DNA from 2 places in the Micrococcus sp. EWR3.9.1 genome. Region 2 is predicted to be linked to the other one. Evidence: predicted binding sites of a transcription regulator. Region 2 holds the regulator's gene; the other holds the start of a gene.
The links. Region 2 encodes HrcA, which represses chaperone genes, less so after heat shock. Its sites were predicted from a motif close to TTNGCACTCGNNNNNNNCGAGTGCNAA; they were not measured.
Positions count from the first base shown of each region.

Region 1: groES (co-chaperone GroES) is a predicted target of HrcA. The motif match lies at 5,624-5,650, and genes of this name have one in related genera.

Region 1 is NZ_JBQXFD010000006.1:36,067-45,331, reverse strand. It holds gene ACUJ8O_RS05495 (siderophore ABC transporter substrate-binding protein) at 34-1,098, shown strand; gene ACUJ8O_RS05490 (iron chelate uptake ABC transporter family permease subunit) at 1,095-2,153, shown strand; gene ACUJ8O_RS05485 (iron chelate uptake ABC transporter family permease subunit) at 2,146-3,234, shown strand; gene ACUJ8O_RS05480 (ATP-binding cassette domain-containing protein) at 3,231-3,986, shown strand; gene ACUJ8O_RS05475 (hypothetical protein) at 4,192-5,169, opposite strand; gene groES (co-chaperone GroES) at 5,827-6,123, shown strand; gene groL (chaperonin GroEL) at 6,232-7,839, shown strand; gene ACUJ8O_RS05460 (BCCT family transporter) at 7,951-9,027, opposite strand; gene ACUJ8O_RS05455 (BCCT family transporter) at 9,006-9,265, opposite strand, start outside.
Region 2 is NZ_JBQXFD010000002.1:162,427-170,794, reverse strand. It holds gene lepA (translation elongation factor 4) at 240-2,099, shown strand; gene hemW (radical SAM family heme chaperone HemW) at 2,100-3,380, shown strand; gene ACUJ8O_RS02365 (DUF4870 domain-containing protein) at 3,396-3,815, opposite strand; gene ACUJ8O_RS02360 (DUF3097 family protein) at 3,910-4,770, opposite strand; gene hrcA (heat-inducible transcriptional repressor HrcA) at 4,941-5,954, shown strand; gene dnaJ (molecular chaperone DnaJ) at 6,030-7,163, shown strand; gene ACUJ8O_RS02345 (16S rRNA (uracil(1498)-N(3))-methyltransferase) at 7,160-7,921, shown strand; gene ACUJ8O_RS02340 (PhoH family protein) at 7,962-8,368, shown strand, end outside.

The DNA.
Region 1 (9,265 bases), on a different contig from region 2:
CCCGGGGCAGCCCCGCCGCCCAGAAGGAGAACCATGCCGCGTTCCGCCCGCGCCCCCCGCCTCGCCCGTCTCGCCCTGACCTCGGTGGCGGCCCTCGCCCTCGTCGGCTGCTCCGCCGGCGGCGCGGCCACGGGCTCGTCCTCCGCGAGCGCCTCCGGCGAGTCCTCGGCCTCCGCGAGCGCCGCCGGCGGCTCCTCGGCCGCCTCGGGCGGCATCGCGGCCGGGGTCACCGTCACCGACATGTCCGGCGCCGAGGTCACCCTGCCGGAGGAGGTCGACTCCGTCATCGCCACGGACAACCGCACCTTCCGCACGCTGGACGACTGGGGCGTCGAGCTGTCGGCCGCGCCGAAGCAGATCATGTACAAGGGCGAGGGCGGGCCCTCCTACCTCCAGGACGACTCGGTCGCCGACATCGGCAACCACCGGGAGCCGGACATGGAGCTGTTCGTCACCGCCGAGCCGGACGTCGTGTTCAACGGCCAGCGGTTCAACGAGCGCAAGGCCGAGATCGACGAGCTGACCGGCGACGCCGCCGTCGTGGACACGGACTTCGACGTCACGCAGACCCCCATGGACGAGGGCCTGAAGGAGCTGACCACCCTGCTGGGCGAGGCCACCGGCCACGAGGCCGATGCCGAGAAGCTCATCGCCGACTTCGACGCCGCCACCCAGCGCGCCAAGGACGCCTACGACCCCGAGCAGACCGTCATGGGCCTCATCGCCTCGGGCGGAGAGCTGTCGTACGTCGCGCCCAGCACCGGTCGCGCCATCGGCCCGTTCTTCGACATGCTGGAGCTGACCCCGGCCCTCGAGCAGTCGGGCACCGACAACCACCAGGGCGACGACATCTCCGTCGAGGCCATCGCGAAGTCGAACCCGGACTGGCTGATCGTCATGGACCGCGACGCCGCCATCGGCGAGGAGAACGCCACCGCCGCCGAGCTGATCGAGCGCTCCGAGGCCCTCCAGGACGTGACCGCGGTGAAGGAGGGCAACATCGTCTACCTGCCCGCCGACTTCTACGTCGCCGAGGACATCCAGAACCACACCACCGTCATGGAGGACCTCGCGAAGGCCTTCGAAGGCGCGCAGTGATCCTCGACGTGCGTCACCACGTCGCCGACGCCCCGCCCCGGCTCGAGGAGCCGGGGCGGGGCGACCGCGTGTGCTGGGTCCCGCCCGCCGTCCTGCGGCCCGAGCGCACCCGCTGGCAGCGCACCTGGCCGCTGCTGGTCGGCGTCGTGGTGACCGCGGCCCTCATCGTGGTCTCGCTGTTCGTGGGCGTGTACGACGTCGGCGCGGAGGGCGGACGCGAGATGTTCGCCATCACGCGCGTGCCGCGCACGGTCGCCCTCGTGCTGGCCGGCGCCTCGATGGCGATGTGCGGGCTGATCATGCAGCTCATGACGCAGAACCGCTTCGTGGAGCCCAGCACCACGGGCACCACCGAGTGGGCCGGTCTCGGCTTATTGGTGACCATGGTGCTCGTGCCGGGGGCGGGCCTGGTGACCCGGATGGCCGGGGCCATCCTCTTCGCCTTCGTCGGCACCCTCGTGTTCTTCCTCTTCCTGCGGCGTGTGCGCCTGCAGTCCTCCCTCATCGTGCCGATCGTGGGCATCATGCTCGGCGCCGTCGTGGGCGCCGCCTCGACGTTCCTCGCCCTCCAGACGGACATGCTGCAGCAGGTGGGCGCGTGGTTCGCCGGCTCGTTCACCTCCGTGGTCCGCGGCCGGTATGAGCTGCTCTTCCTCGTGCTGATCGTGTGCGTGGCGGTCTTCGTCATCGCGGACCGCTTCACCGTGGCCGGCCTCGGCAAGGACGTCGCCACGAACGTCGGCCTCAACTACGACGCCGTGATCCTCACCGGCGTGGCCATGGTGGCCGTGGCCACCGGCGTGGTCACCGTGGTGATCGGGGCCCTCCCGTTCCTGGGGCTCGTGGTCCCCAACCTCGTGTCCATGGTCCGTGGCGACAACCTGCGCATGAATCTGCCCTGGGTGGTCATGGTCGGCGTGTGGATCGTGATCGTCTGCGACCTGATCGGGCGCACCGTGATCGCCCCGTTCGAGGTGCCCATCTCGCTGATCCTGGGCCTCGTGGGCGCGATCGTGTTCCTCGCCCTGCTGCTGAGGCAGGCCAAGCATGGCTGAGCCGCTCGCGACCGCCCCGGGTCGCCTCCCCGCCCCGCTCGGCGGCGCCACCGCCGCCGGGCCCGTCGACGCCGACGCCCCGCGCCGGTCCGGCGCGTTCGTCACCGCCGCCGAGCGCCGGAGGTATGCGGTCGTCGTCGCGGTGCTGGCCGCCGTCGCCGTGCTCTCCACCGCCGGGGTCCTGCTCTGGGGCAACGAGGCCGAACCCGGCTCACGCGCGTTCTGGATGATCGCGCGGATGCGCGTGGAGTCCCTGGGCGTGATCGGGATCGTGGCGCTGTGCCACTCCTTCGCGACCGTCAGCTTCCACACGGTGACGGGCAACCGCATCATCACGCCCTCGATCATGGGGTTCGAGGCGCTCTACACCGCCGTGTCGACCGCCGCCGTGTACGTGCTGGGGGCCGCCGGCGTCGCGGTGCTGACCGGGGTGGGGCCGTTCCTCGCCCAGGCCGCGCTCATGGTGGCGCTGGCGACGGCCCTGTACTCGTGGCTGCTGTCCCGGCCCTATGGCAGCGTCCATCTGATGCTGCTCGTGGGCGTGGTGCTGGGCGGCGGGCTGGCCGCGCTGAGCACGTTCATGCAGCGACTGCTGGACCCGAACTCGTTCGACCTGCTGAGCGCGCGGCTCTTCGGCAACATCTCCAACGCCCGGACCGAGTACGTGGCGATCGCCGCGCCCATCGCCGTCGTCGTGTGCGCGCTGCTGTGGCTGCGCTCCCGCCGCCTGAACACCTTGGCGCTCGGCGCCGACGCCGCGACCAACCTGGGCCTGCACCACCGGCGCGAGCTCATGGTGACGCTGCTGCTGGTCTCCGTGCTGATGGCCATGACCACCGCGCTCGTGGGCCCGATGACGTTCCTCGGCTTCCTCGTGGCGACGCTGGCGTACAGCCTCGTCGACACCCACGACCACCGGTTCATCCTCCCGGTGGCGGCGCTGGCCGGGTACGCGGTGCTCACGAGCGCCTACTTCGTGCTGCGGCACGTGTTCTACGCGGGAGGTGCGGTCACGGTGGTCATCGAGCTGATCGGCGGCATCACCTTCCTGATCGTCGTGATGAGAAAGGGACGTCTGTGATCGAGCTGCGCGGCGTGGTGAAGCGCCACAGCGACGAGGTGTGCATCGGACCCGTGGACCTGGACATCCAGGCCGGGGGAGTGACCGCGCTCGTGGGGCCCAACGGGGCGGGCAAGTCCACGCTGCTGACGATGATCGGCCGGCTGCAGGACGCCGACGCCGGGACGATCGCCGTGGGTGGGCACGACATCACCACGATGCCGTCCCGGAGGATCGCGCAGACCCTGTCCATCCTGCGGCAGGAGAACCACTTCGTGACGCGGCTGACCGTGCGACAGCTCGTGGGGTTCGGGCGCTACCCGTACACGCGCGGGCGGCTGACCCTGGAGGACGAGCGGCACGTGTCCGACGCGATCGACTTCCTCAACCTCGGCCCGTTCGAGAACCGGTACCTCGACCAGCTCTCGGGCGGCCAGCGGCAGCGGGCGTACGTGGCGATGGTGCTGGCGCAGAACACCGAGTACGTGCTGCTGGACGAGCCGCTGAACAACCTGGACATGCAGCACTCGGTGCAGATGATGCAGCAGCTGCGCCGGGCCGCCGACGAGCTGGGCCGGACCGTGGTGATCGTGCTGCACGACATCAACTTCGCCGCCCACTACGCCGACCGGATCGTGGCCATGGGCGACGGCCAGGTGGTGGAGACCGGCACCCCGGCCGAGATCCTGCGCCCTGAGGTGCTGGAGCGGATCTTCAAGACCCCCTGCAGCGTGGTGGACGGACCGCACGGGCCGCTCGCCGTGTACTACTGAGGCGGGCGACGGTGAGGCCGGCCCGGGTCGGTCCGGGCGGGGGTCGGGTGCCCGGCCGACGCGAGCGTTCCGTGGGCAGAACCCGCCGGGTCTCGCCTTCCGGGGGCAGAACCCGCGTGTTTCCAGGTTCCGTGGGCAGAAGCACCCTCGCTTCTGCCCACGGAACCCCTGCGCATGGACGGCAGGGCCATACGCGACGACGACGTCAGGCATCCCAGCCGTTCGAGACCTGTGCTCGTCGTCTGAGGACGGCCTCGATCACCCGCGCATATCCCTCGCCGACGTCCCGGCCCGTGACGTGCAGGGTCATCTGCCCACGCTCCGCGTAGTACTGGTCTCGTCGGGCGTCCCGGGCGTGTTGCTCGGCACTCCGGTGCACCTCGCCGTCGTACTGGAGGACGAGCCGGCAGTCCTCGAACCACAGATCGGCCTCGGGGGCGTTCCGCCGCCCGGGGTCGAACACGTGCTGCAGCGTCGGCTCGCCCAGCCCCGCCTCGACGAGCGCCAGCCTCAGCCGGGTCTCCTGCGGCGAGTCGGCACCCACCCGTACGCGCTCGAGCGCCGCCGTCGCCCGCGGTCTTCCGACGAACCGCCCGAGCGGCCGCATCGCCTCGTGCAGCGCGGTGACCGTGGTGATGGGAGGCCGCCGGCCGCGCGGGGACCAGGGGTGACGGACCAGGTGGTCACCCGCCGACACGAGGGATGCCTCGTCCCAGGGGTGGCCGATCGAGCACAGATCGAGCCAGGTCCGTTCCGGCGTCGTCACCCGTAGCCCGAGCACGGAGGTGACGTGGCCGGCGGGCAGGGGTCTGCGGTGCTCCATAACGCCGGGGATCCGCGCCCGTGCGGTGCCGCGGTGCAACGTGATCTCGACGGCGGCGCGTCGCGTGGCCCCGCCCGGGGGAAGCGGGAGGCCGTGGAGGTGCGCCGCCGTCTCGTGGGAGAGAACGGCGTCGGGACGGGACCGCAGGAGGGCGGTCAGCAGGTCGAGGCCGACCCCGTGGTGCGGCGGCGGGAGCCCGGCCGACTCCCAGGTGCGCAGCGGCATGTCACGGCGACGGTGGATGCCGCGGGCGAGGCGGAGGACGTCGGACCGCCGCACCCGGCTGGGCGGCAGACCGCGTTCGAGCACGTCGCGGGTGGTGAAGACGGGGACGAGGGGGAGATCGGGGGCGAAGGACATGGGTCGACCCTGACGCGGTCGGTCCGACGGCGGCCGGGCGGGCCGCGTGTCTGTGCACAACGGCGCGGGGTGGGCCGGCTGTGCAGGACTCGGCGACGGCCGGTTGTCCCGTCGGGACGACGTCGTCATGGCTCGGTGGGCAGAACTGCGAGGAGTTCCGCCCACGCAACATCCGTGGGCAGAAGAGAGGGCGCTTCTGCCCACGGAGATCGAAAACCTGCGGATGCTGCCCACGCGGTGGGCGGGGGTGCGGTTTCTGCCCACGGAGGGTGGCGGGGGTGCGGTTTCTGCCCACGGAGGGTGGCGGGGGGGCAGGGTGGGGAGTGGGGGAGGGACAGGATCCCGGCCGCAGTCGTGACCACTCCGTGTGCTCCTGGGCCCGGAACCCGCCCCGCCCGCCGCCCCACCGCATCGTGCCACCGACCTCCGCCCTCGGCGGACGGCGGGGACACGGCTGGCACTCATGTTGAAGGAGTGCCAAAACCCGGAGTAGAATCGGGGCTGGCACCCGGGGGTACCTGGTGCCAATGCCCGAGGTGGACCGTCCGGCACCGCGACGACGGAGGGTCTGACGCCCGTGGCGCACCCGCAGACCACAGCATCAGCGGACCGGCGAGCCCGCCGGAGCCGCACGTCGACGAAGAAGGAGTGTGCAGCATGTCTGTCTCCATCAAGCCCCTCGAGGATCGCATCGTTGTCCGCCCCCTGGAGGCCGAGCAGACCACCGCGTCGGGCCTCGTGATCCCGGACACCGCCAAGGAGAAGCCGCAGGAGGGCCAGGTCGTGGCCGTGGGCCCGGGCCGGGTCGCCGAGAACGGCAACCGCGTGCCGGTCGACGTCGCCGAGGGTGACGTGGTGCTGTACTCCAAGTACGGCGGCACCGAGGTCAAGGTCGGCGGCGAGGAGTACCTGGTGCTCTCCGCCCGCGACGTGCTGGCCGTCGTCACCAAGTGACCCCGCCGCGACGGGCCCGGTGAGCGGCGCGCACCGCACCGGTGCGCGCGCCCCGGGCCCCTCGCGTCCCCGCACCCCCTGACTCCCTGAACGAAAGGAGCGTCCGTCATGGCCAAGCAGCTGGCTTTCAACGACGACGCACGCCGCGCCCTCCAGGCCGGCATCGACAAGCTCGCCGACACCGTCAAGGTCACCCTCGGCCCCAAGGGCCGCAATGTGGTGCTCGACAAGGCGTGGGGCGCACCCACCATCACCAACGACGGCGTCACGATCGCCCGTGAGGTGGAGCTGGAGGACCCGTACGAGAACATGGGCGCCCAGCTCGCCAAGGAGGTCGCCACCAAGACCAACGACATCGCAGGCGACGGCACCACCACCGCCACCGTCCTGGCCCAGGCGCTCGTGAACGAGGGCATGCGCCAGGTCGCCGCCGGCGCCGCGCCGGGCGAGGTCAAGAGGGGCATCGAGGTGGCCGTGGCCGCCGTCGAGCAGCGCCTGCAGGAGAACGCCCGCCCGGTCGAGGGCAAGGAGGTGGCCCACGTGGCCGCCATCTCGGCCCAGAACGACGAGGTCGGCGAGCTGCTGGCCCGCGCGTTCGAAACGGTCGGCACCGACGGCGTCATCACCATCGAGGAGTCCTCCACGACCTCCACCGAGCTGGACGTCACCGAGGGCATGCAGTTCGACAAGGGCTTCCTGTCCCCGTACATGGTCACCGACGCCGAGCGTCAGGAGGCCGTGCTCGAGGACGCCTACGTCCTGATCAACTCGGGCAAGATCTCCAACGTGCAGGAGCTGCTGCCCCTGCTGGAGAAGGTCGTGCAGGCCAACAAGCCGCTGTTCGTGATCGCCGAGGACATCGAGGGCGAGGCCCTGTCCACCCTCGTGGTCAACAAGATCCGCGGCACCCTGAACGTCGTGGCCGTCAAGGCTCCGGGCTTCGGCGACCGCCGCAAGGCCATGATGCAGGACATCGCGATCCTCACCGGCGCCCAGGTCGTCTCCCCGGACCTCGGCATGAAGCTCGAGCAGGCCGACCTGGACGTGCTCGGCTCCGCCCGCCGCATCACCGTCACCAAGGACGAGACCACCATCGTCGACGGCGGCGGTGCGCCCGAGGACGTCGAGGCCCGGATCGCCCAGATCAAGGCCGAGGCCGCCGCGACCGACTCCGACTGGGACCGCGAGAAGCTCCAGGAGCGTCTCGCCAAGCTCTCCGGCGGCATCGGCGTGATCCGCGTGGGCGCCGCCACCGAGGTGGAGCTCAAGGAGCGCAAGCACCGCATCGAGGACGCCGTGTCCTCGACCCGCGCCGCCCTCGAGGAGGGCATCGTGGCCGGCGGCGGCACCGCGCTCATCAACGCGCTGACCGCGCTCGACACCGACGCCGACGTCCAGGCCCTGACCGGCGACGCCGCCGTGGGCGTGGACATCGTCCGCAAGGCCCTGAAGCAGCCGCTGCGCTGGATCGCCCAGAACGCGGGCGAGGACGGCTACGTGGTGGTCTCCAAGGTCGCCGAGCTGGAGCCGAACCACGGCTTCAACGCGAAGACCGGCGTCTACGGCGACCTGATCGCCGACGGCGTGATCGACCCGGTCAAGGTGACCCGCTCCGCGCTGGCCAACGCCGCCTCCATCGCGGCCCTCGTGCTGACCACCGAGACCCTCGTGGCGGACAAGCCCGCCGAGGAGGACGAGGCCGACCACCAGCACTGAGCCGGCCCCGGCCCGTCCGAGCCGAGACCGCTCCCCTCGACGACGCCGCCCCCGCACCTTCCGGCCGGAAGGTGCGGGGGCGGCCTCGTCACCGGGGCGGGGAGGGGCGGCTCATCCGCGCCGGTCGGCCTCCTCGAGGTACTCGCCCGTGGCGTAGTCGTAGTCCACGGGATTGCCGTCCTCGTCGGTGCGCCGGTACCAGTCCGTGACCTCGGCCGCGGTAGAGTCGAACTCCGCGCCCACGGCGTACTGGCTGCCGGTGGGGACGGGCTCCACGGCCAGGGTGAAGTCGTCGCCGTGGTCCTCGATGCCGTGCCGCACCGCCTTCTGCAGGGCCGCCCGTTCGTACTGCTCCCGGAGGGCCTGCGGATCGTGGCGCAGCTCCCGGTAGAGGGCCACCGCCATGAGGACGATCACCACGGAGAACGGCAGGGCCGTGACGGTGATGAGGTTCTGCAGGCCCGTCAGCGCCGTGTCGCCGCCGGTCAGGAGCATGACGACGGCGATGCCCGCCATGCACAGCGCCCAGAACGCGGTGACCAGGCGGTTCGGCCGGGGCGCGCCCCGCTGCGACAGCTGCGAGTTCACGAGGGAGGCGGAGTCCGCCGTCGTGATGAAGAAGATGGCGAGCATGACCATCACGAGCGGCGCGATGAGCCGCGCGCCCGGGAACTGGTCCAGGACGGTCCAGAAGATCTCCGCGGGCGCCGGCATCGAGGCCGCCGTGCCGTCGGGGGCGATGGCCCCGCGCTCGCGCTGCAGCCAGATGGTGGTCCCGCCGATGACGGTGAACGCCGCGATGATCACGGACGCCGGGATGAACAGCGCGCCCAGGACGAACTGGCGGATGGTGCGGCCGCGGGAGATCTTCGCGACGAACACGCCCACGAAGGGCGCCCAGCTGACCCACCAGGCCCAGTAGAACGTGGTCCAGGAGGAGAGGAAGGTCTGCATCGCCGGCCCCTCGGCCATGCTGGCGCCGAGCATGTCCGGCATCTCGCCGACGTAGTCCATGAGGACGCCGGGGATCACGTTGAGGATGAACGCGGTGGGCCCCACCACGAAGAAGAAGACGGCGAGGGCCAGGGCCAGCACCATGTTGACGTTGGAGAGCCAGCGGATCCCGCGGGCCACCCCGGAGACCGCGGAGGCGATCGTCCCGATGGTCAGCAGCACGATGATGCCCATGGCCAGCAGGTTGCCCCCGGGGACCAGCCGGTCACGATCTCCACCCCGCGGCCGATCTGCAGCGCCCCGATGCCCAGGGACGCCGCGGTGCCGAAGAGGGTGGCGATGATGGCGAGGGAGTCGATCAGGCGGGCGCCGAACGAGTCGGTGCGGTCGCCGCGTCCGAACAGCGGCATGAGGATGGAGCTCATGAGCGGCACACGTCCGCGGCGGTAGGACACGTACGCCACCGCGAGGC
Region 2 (8,368 bases):
CTCCGGTCGCCGGCCCGTCGACCGGCCTCGGAGGCGGCCCGGCGCGGCCGGGCGTCGTCGCGGAGGGCGCCGATCAGGCGTGCCGTCCGGCGGCCGAGGGACAGGGCGCGATGCAGGTCGAAGGCGATGGGCGTGAATCTAGTGGACGCGCGGGCCCGGCGTCCGGGTCGGGTCGGCGGCGGGACATGAGAGACTAGGCGGTCAGAGTCCCGTCCCCGTCACCCGTAGAGGAAGTGCCCGTGTCGCCCCTGGCGTCGAACCCCCCGGTGCCCGCTGCCACCGACCCCTCGGTGATCCGCAACTTCTGCATCATCGCCCACATCGACCACGGCAAGTCCACGCTGGCGGACCGCATGCTGCAGGCCACCGGCGTCGTGCAGCCTCGCGACATGAAGGCCCAGTACCTGGACCGCATGGACATCGAGCGTGAGCGCGGCATCACCATCAAGTCCCAGGCCGTGCGCATGCCCTGGTCCGTGGACGGGGTGGACTACGCCCTGAACATGATCGACACCCCCGGGCACGTGGACTTCACCTATGAGGTCTCCCGCTCGCTGGCCGCATGCGAGGGCGCGATCCTGCTGGTGGACGCCGCCCAGGGCATCGAGGCCCAGACCCTGGCGAACCTCTACCTCGCCATGGAGCACGAGCTGGAGATCATCCCCGTGCTCAACAAGATCGACCTGCCCGCCGCGGATCCGGACCGCTACGCGGCCGAGCTGGCCTCCCTGATCGGCTGCGAGCCCGAGGACGTGCTGCGCGTCTCCGGCAAGACGGGCGTCGGCGTCGAGGACCTGCTGGACCGCGTGGTCCGCGCCATCCCCGGCCCGGAGGGGGACGCGGACGCCCCGGCCCGCGCGATGATCTTCGACTCCGTGTACGACACCTACCGGGGCGTCGTCACGTACGTGCGCGTCGTGGACGGCCGGCTCTCCCCGCGGGAGAAGGTCCGCATGATGTCCACGGGCACCACCTACGAGCTCCTCGAGATCGGCGTCTCCTCCCCGGAGCCCGTGCCCACGAACGGTCTGGCCGCGGGCGAGGTGGGCTACCTCATCACCGGCGTGAAGGACGTGCGTCAGTCCAAGGTGGGCGACACGGTCACCAACCACGCCCACCCGGCGGAGCAGTCCCTGGGTGGCTACGAGGACCCCAAGCCCATGGTGTTCTCGGGCCTGTATCCCATCGACGGCTCGGACTATCCCGTGCTGCGTGACGCCCTGGACAAGCTCAAGCTCAACGACGCCGCGCTCGTCTACGAGCCGGAGACCTCGGTCGCGCTGGGCTTCGGCTTCCGCGTCGGCTTCCTCGGTCTGCTGCATCTGGAGATCGTGCGCGAGCGCCTCGAGCGCGAGTTCGACCTCGATCTCATCTCCACCGCGCCCAACGTGGTCTACGAGGTCACCCGGGAGGACCGTGAGGTCGTCACCGTGACCAACCCCTCCGAGTTCCCCGAGGGCAAGATCCTCGAGGTGCGCGAGCCCATGGCCTCGGCCACGATCATCGTGCCGGCGGAGTTCATCGGCGCCGTCATGGAGCTGTGCCAGGCCAAGCGCGGCAACCTCAAGGGCATGGACTACCTCTCCGAGGAACGCGTGGAGATCCGCTACTGGATCCCCCTGGCCGAGATCGTGTTCGACTTCTTCGACCAGCTCAAGTCCCGCACCAAGGGGTACGCCTCGCTGGACTGGAAGGCCGACGGCGACCAGGTCGCCGACCTCGTCAAGGTGGACATCCTGCTCCAGGGCGAACAGGTGGACGCGTTCTCCTCCATCACCCACAGGGACAACGCCTACGCGTACGGCGTGATGATGACGGGCAAGCTCAAGGAGCTGATCCCGCGCCAGCAGTACGAGGTGCCGATCCAGGCCGCCATCGGCTCGCGCATCATCGCCCGCGAGAACATCCGCGCGATCCGCAAGGACGTGCTCTCCAAGTGCTACGGCGGAGACATCTCCCGCAAGCGCAAGCTGCTCGAGAAGCAGAAGGAGGGCAAGAAGCGCATGAAGATGGTCGGCCGGGTCGAGGTCCCGCAGGAGGCCTTCATCGCCGCCCTATCCTCGGACGGCGCCGGCGCCGACCAGGCCGCGAAGAAGTAAGTGCCCGCCCTGCCCCTCGGCGAGCCCGTCCCCGACGACGGCCGGCTGCCGGCCGACGTCGGGCAGCGGGTGCGCGCGGCCGCCCGCGACGGCGCGGCGCGCACCTTCAGCCTGTACGTCCACGTGCCGTTCTGCACGGTGCGCTGCGGCTACTGCGACTTCAACACGTACACGGCCGTCGACTTTGGCCCCGGCGCGGGTCGCGGCGACTACTGGGAGTCGGCGGTCGCGGAGCTGGACTTCGCCGCGGACGTGCTCGCGTCCTCGGACGTGCCCGCCCGCCCGCTGCACACGGTGTTCTTCGGCGGCGGCACGCCCACGCTCCTGCCGGCCGCGGACCTCGTGCGCATCCTCCAGGCGGCGGTGGACCGGTTCGGGATCGCGCCCGGCGCGGAGGTGACCACCGAGGCCAACCCGGACACGATCACCCCGGAGTACGCCCGCCAGCTCGCGGCCGGCGGCTTCACCCGCCTCTCCCTGGGCATGCAGTCCGCGATGCCGCACGTGCTCGCCACGCTCGAGCGCACCCATCGGCCCGAGTCCGTCCCCGCCGCCGTCGCCGCGGCCCGCGAGGCCGGCCTGGAGGTGTCCCTGGACCTGATCTACGGGACCGCGGGGGAGTCCCTCGCCGACTGGCGGGCCACGCTCGAGGCCGCAGTCGTCCTGGCCCCGGACCACGTGAGCGCGTACTCGCTGATCGTGGAGGAGGGCACCAAGCTCGGGGCCCAGGTGGCCCGCGGCGAGGTGGCGGACGTGGACCCCGACGACCAGGCGGACAAGTACCTGCTCGCCGAGGAGCTGCTCAGCGCCGCCGGCTACCGCTGGTACGAGGTGTCCAACTGGGCGCGGGATCCGCGGGGGTCCGGGGTCCACCGCGCGCGGCACAACGTGGCGTACTGGGAGGACCAGGACTGGTGGGGGATCGGCCCGGGCGCGCACTCGCACCTCGCCGGCGTCCGGTTCTGGAACGCCAAGCACCCCGCCGCCTACGCGCAGCGGCTGGCCACGGGGGTCACCCCCGCCGTCGGCCGCGAGCGGCCCGACGCCGACGCGCGGCGCCTCGAGCGCATCATGCTCGCGGTGCGCACGGTGGGCGGGCTCCCGACCGCGGAGCTCGTCTCGGAGACGCCGGGGGAGGCCGCGCGGATCCGCGGGGCGATCGCCGAACTCATCGCCGCGGGCCTGCTGGACGGGCGCGCCGCCGTCGACGGGCGCATCATCCCGACGCTCGAGGGGCGGCTGCGCAACGACGCGATCGTCCGGGCGCTGGCCGGCTTCTGACCGGCCGACCCCGGGTCAGCGCAGGATGCGCAGGTTGAACGGGTACCGGAACGGACGGCCCTTGGACACGTGCGAGGCGCCCATCACGCCGTAGACCGCCATGGCGGCCCACGTGAGCGCGCCGAGGATCGCGAAGATCGGGCCGACCACCGGCAACAGGGACAGGAAGAAGAACAGGAGCGTGATGAGCGTGGGCGGCCCGGAGAAGTTCAGGGCCTCCCGCGACTCCTGCGAGGTGAACGGGCCGCGGTCGCGATAGAGCAGCCACACGACCAGCGGGCCGAGCACGCCGAACGCCAGACTGAGATGGGCCAGCGCCGCGCGGTCACGGTCCTGCTTCGCCGTGAGCGGGGCGCCGCGGCCGCCGGCCGAGACGAGCCAGGCGGGCGGGCCGTGGCCGGTGCGGCCGGCGTCGGGCTGCGCGCGGGTGTTCACGAGGGGCTCCTCCTGGATCGCGGGACCCGCGCGCCGGGGACCGGGCGCAGGGCATGGGCCAGCATAGCGCGGGCGGGCGGGGGCCGCGCCGAGATCAGTGCTCGGGTGCGGCGGTGAGGAAGTCGATGAGCTCCTCCACGCGGCCCAGCAGGGACGGCTCGAGGTCCGCGTACGTGGTGACGTGGGAGAGCAGCCGCTTCCACCCCAGCCCCGTGGCCTCCTTGCTCCCGTGCGGCCAGCCCAGTCCCCGCAGGATCCCCGTCTTCCAGTCCTGCCCCTTCGGCACGACGGGCCACGCGGGGATGCCGAGGACGGAGGGCTTGATGACCTGCCAGACGTCCACGTAGGGGTGACCGAGGATGAGCACGTTGCCCGCGGCCCCCGGCACGCGCATGGCCTCGGCCGCGAGGCGCTCCTCCTTGGACCCGGTGACGAGATGGTCCACGAGGATCCCGAGCCGGCGCCGCGGACCGGGGGCGAACGCACGGATCGCCCCGGCGAGGTCGTCCACGCCGTGCAGGGGCTCCACGACGATGCCCTCGAGGCGCAGGTCCTCGCCCCACACCTTCTCCACCAGCTCGGCGTCGTGCACGCCCTCCACCCAGATGCGAGAGGCGCGGGCAGTGCGGGCCCGCGCCCCCTCGACCCGTCGCGAGCCGGAGGCGGTGCGGGCCGGCGCCGCCGGGGCCGCGGCGGTCGGGGGGACCAGGGTCACGGGCTCGCCGTCGATCCAGAAGCCGCCGCCGAGGGGGAAGCCGCGGCGCACGCCGCGGCGGTCCTCCAGGACCACCACGTGCACGCCGCCGGAGCGCTCGATGCCGCTCACGGCCCCGGTGAACCCGGAGGCCACGTCCTCGACCACCGTGCCGGGGGTGGCGGGCACATCGGGGACGGTCCGGGCGGGGCGGCGCGTCAGGTCGTCGTGGCCCGCGGGGCCCCAGCTGCTCCAGTCCATGGGAGAGCACGGTAGCAACGGGGGCGGGCGATCACCGTGAGCGAAGCCGTGCGGGCCGGTCGGGTCGTCCCCCGGGTCGGACGGTAGCATTGGCACTTGACCCGCCGGAGTGCCAGCCAGGGGCACCTCCGGGGTCGCCCCGGATCCCGACGGACCAGAGGAGGACCGAGATGTCGGAGCAGCCCCGCCGCCTGCAGGTGCTCCAGGCGATCGTGGAGGACTACGTGGCGCTGCGCGAGCCCGTGGGCTCCAAGGCGCTCGTGGAACGGCACGCCCTGGGCGTGTCCTCCGCGACCGTGCGCAACGACATGGCTGCGCTCGAGGAGGAGGGCCTCATCGTGGCCCCGCACACCTCCGCCGGGCGCGTCCCCACGGACAAGGGCTACCGCGTGTTCGTCGACCGCCTCTCCGAGGTGAAGCCGCTGTCCCCCGCCGAGCGCCGGGCCGTGCGGACCCTGCTGGACCCGGAGACGGACACCGAGCACATGATGGAGTCCACGGTGCGCCTCCTGGCCCAGCTGACCCAGCAGGTCGCCGTCGCGCAGTTCCCCCACGAGGACGGCTCCACGATCCGCCACCTCGAACTGGTCTCCCTCGCGCCCACGCGCGTGCTCGTGGTCCTCATCCTGTCCACGGGGCGGGTGGACCAGCGGCACGCCGTGCTGGACCGTCCGGTCGACGAGGCGGAGCTGTCCGTGCTCCGCGGCCTCCTGCTGGACGCCCTGCTGGGGCTCGGTCCGGTGCAGGCGGCCACCGTGGTGGACGACGTCGTCACCCGGGTCCGCCCGGAGCACCGGCCGGCCGCGGCCCTCGTGGCCGCGGCCGTCCAGGACCTGCTCGAGGCCGGCCGGCAGGACCGCATCGTCCTGGCCGGCACCGCCAACCTGGCCCGCTCCCCGGGGGACTTCGGCGCGTCCATCGGGCCGATCCTGGAGGCGCTCGAGGAGCAGGTGGTGCTGCTGCGCCTGCTCACGGAGATGGAGCAGGACGCCCACGGGGTGTCCGTGCGGATCGGCTCCGAGAACGCCGGATCGCTCGCGGACACCTCGGTGGTCGCGGCCGCCTACGGCCCCGGCGCCGTGGCGAAGCTCGGCGTCATCGGTCCGACCCGGATGGACTATCCGGGCACCATGGCCGCCGTCCGGGCGATCGCCCGCTATCTCTCCCGCATCCTGACCACCTGACGTGCCTCCGCGCGTCCTGGCGGGCCCCGTCCCGCACCGCCCCACGTCCCGCTCGCCCCGAGAGGAATCCCCACCGTGACCGACCACTACGAGACGCTCGGCGTCAGCCGTGACGCCAGCACCGAGGAGATCCGCCGCGCCTACCGCAAGCTCGCGCGCACCCACCACCCGGACGTCAACCCCGACCCGGAGGCGGCCGAGCAGTTCAAGCGCATCTCCCACGCCTATGAGGTGCTCTCGGACGAGGACCGGCGTCGGGCCTACGACACGACGGGCAATGAGAACGGCCAGGCCGGCTTCCCGGGCGGCTTCGGTGGGGCGGGCGGCTTCGGGGGCTTCGCCGACATCTTCGAGACCTTCATGAACGCGGCCGGCCAGGGCGGCCGCGGTGGCCCCGCCAGCCGCGCCCGCCGCGGCCAGGACGCGCTGGTGATCGCGCGGATCGACCTGCGCGACGCGGTCTTCGGCGGCGAGCAGACCATTGAGCTGGACACGGCCGTGCGCTGCGAGCGGTGCGGGGGCTCGTGCTGCGAGCCCGGCACCCAGCCGGAGACCTGCCAGACCTGTCAGGGCCACGGCATGATCCAGCGCCCCGTGCGGTCGCTGCTGGGCACCGTCATGGCCACCGAGGCCTGCCCCGCCTGCCAGGGGTTCGGCACCGTCATCCCGACGCCCTGCCACGAGTGCGACGGGCAGGGCCGCGTCCGCACCCGGACGTCGCTGACCCTGCGCATCCCCGCGGGCGTGGACGACGGCACCCGCATCCACCTCGCCGGCCGCGGCGAGGCCGGCCCGGGCGGCGGCCCGAACGGCGACCTCTACGTGGAGATCGCGGTCCGCCCGGACGAGACCTTCCGCCGCGAGGGCGACCACCTGGCCACCACCGTGACCGTCCCCATGGCGGCCGCGGCCCTGGGCACCACCGTCACGCTGGACACCCTGGACGGCAAGCAGTCCGTCAGCCTGGACCCGGGTGTGCAGTCCGGCCACGTCGAGGTCCTCCAGGGCCTGGGCGTCGGCCGCCTGCGCGGGCAGGGCCGTGGTGACCTCAAGGTGGACGTGGTGGTCACCACGCCCACCGACCTGGACGACGAGCAGCGCCAGCTCCTGGAGCGCCTGGCGGAGGTGCGCGGCGAGGAGGTCGTGCACGGCGCACCCCAGGCCAGGGGCATGTTCGCCCGGCTGCGGGAGAACCTGAGGAACCTGTGACCGCCCCCCTGTTCCACCTCGAGCCGGGCGCTCTGGCCGGCGCGAGCGCCGGCGTGGAGGTCGTCTTCGGTGGCCCCGAGGCCCGCCACGCCGCCGCGGCCATGCGCCTGGCCCCCGGGGAGGCCGTGATCCTGGCCGACGGGTCGGGCACGCTCGGCCACGGCACCGTGCTCGCGGCCGCCCCGGACGGGGTGTCCGTGCGGCTGGACGCGGTGGCGGAGGAGCCGGCACCCACCCCGGCGCTCGTGCTCGTCCAGGCCCTCGCCAAGGGCGATCGGGACCTCATGGCGGTCCAGGCCGCCGTCGAGCTCGGCGTGACCGCCGTGGTGCCCTGGGAGGCCGAGCGCTCGATCGTCCGCTGGAAGGGCCCCAAGGCCGCCAAGGCCCGCCAGAAGTGGGCGGACACGGCCCGCGCGGCCGCCAAGCAGGCGCGTCGCGCCCGGGTGCCCGCGGTCCGGGACCACGTCTCCGGGACGGCGGTGGCCGGGCTGGTCCAGGACGACGACGGCGGCCGGCTCGTCCTCGTGCTGCACGAGGACGCGGAGCACGGGGTGTCCTCGGTGCCGGCGGAACGACTCTCCGAGGCCGCCGAGATCGCCGTCGTCGTGGGCCCCGAGGGCGGGATCGGCGCGGCCGAGCTCGAGGCCTGCGTGGCAGCGGGGGCCGTGCCGGTGCGGCTCGGCCCGCACGTGCTGCGCGCCTCCACGGCCGGCCCCGCCGCCCTCGCCGTGCTCCAGCACCGGCTCGGCCGCTGGTGAGCCCCGGCAGGACCGCGCACCGACGCCTAGACTGGATTCGATGTCCCGCCCCCGCGACCCCGAGGTGATCCGCCCCATCGTGACCGTGCCCCCCACGACCCCGACCCCGCCCGCCACTGCGCACGAGGGCGTCGCGTTCGAATCCGCCGACCTCATGGTCCGCACCCTCGGACCGCAGGACGCCCTGCTGCGGATCCTCGGCGGCGTGTTCCCCACCGTGGACGTCACGGTCCGCGACCAGCGGCTGGACCTGGCCGGGCCGGTGGCCGACGTGGCCACGGTGCGGCGCGTCGTCGAGGACCTGCGCTCGATCGCCCGCCGCGACCAGGCGGTCACCCCCGAGGTGATGGGCCAGGTCGTCCATCACGTCCGCGGAGCCGCCACCGGGCGCGGCGCGGGTCAGCTGCACCTGGACTCGATCCTCTCGGGCCGGGGTCGCCGCATCCG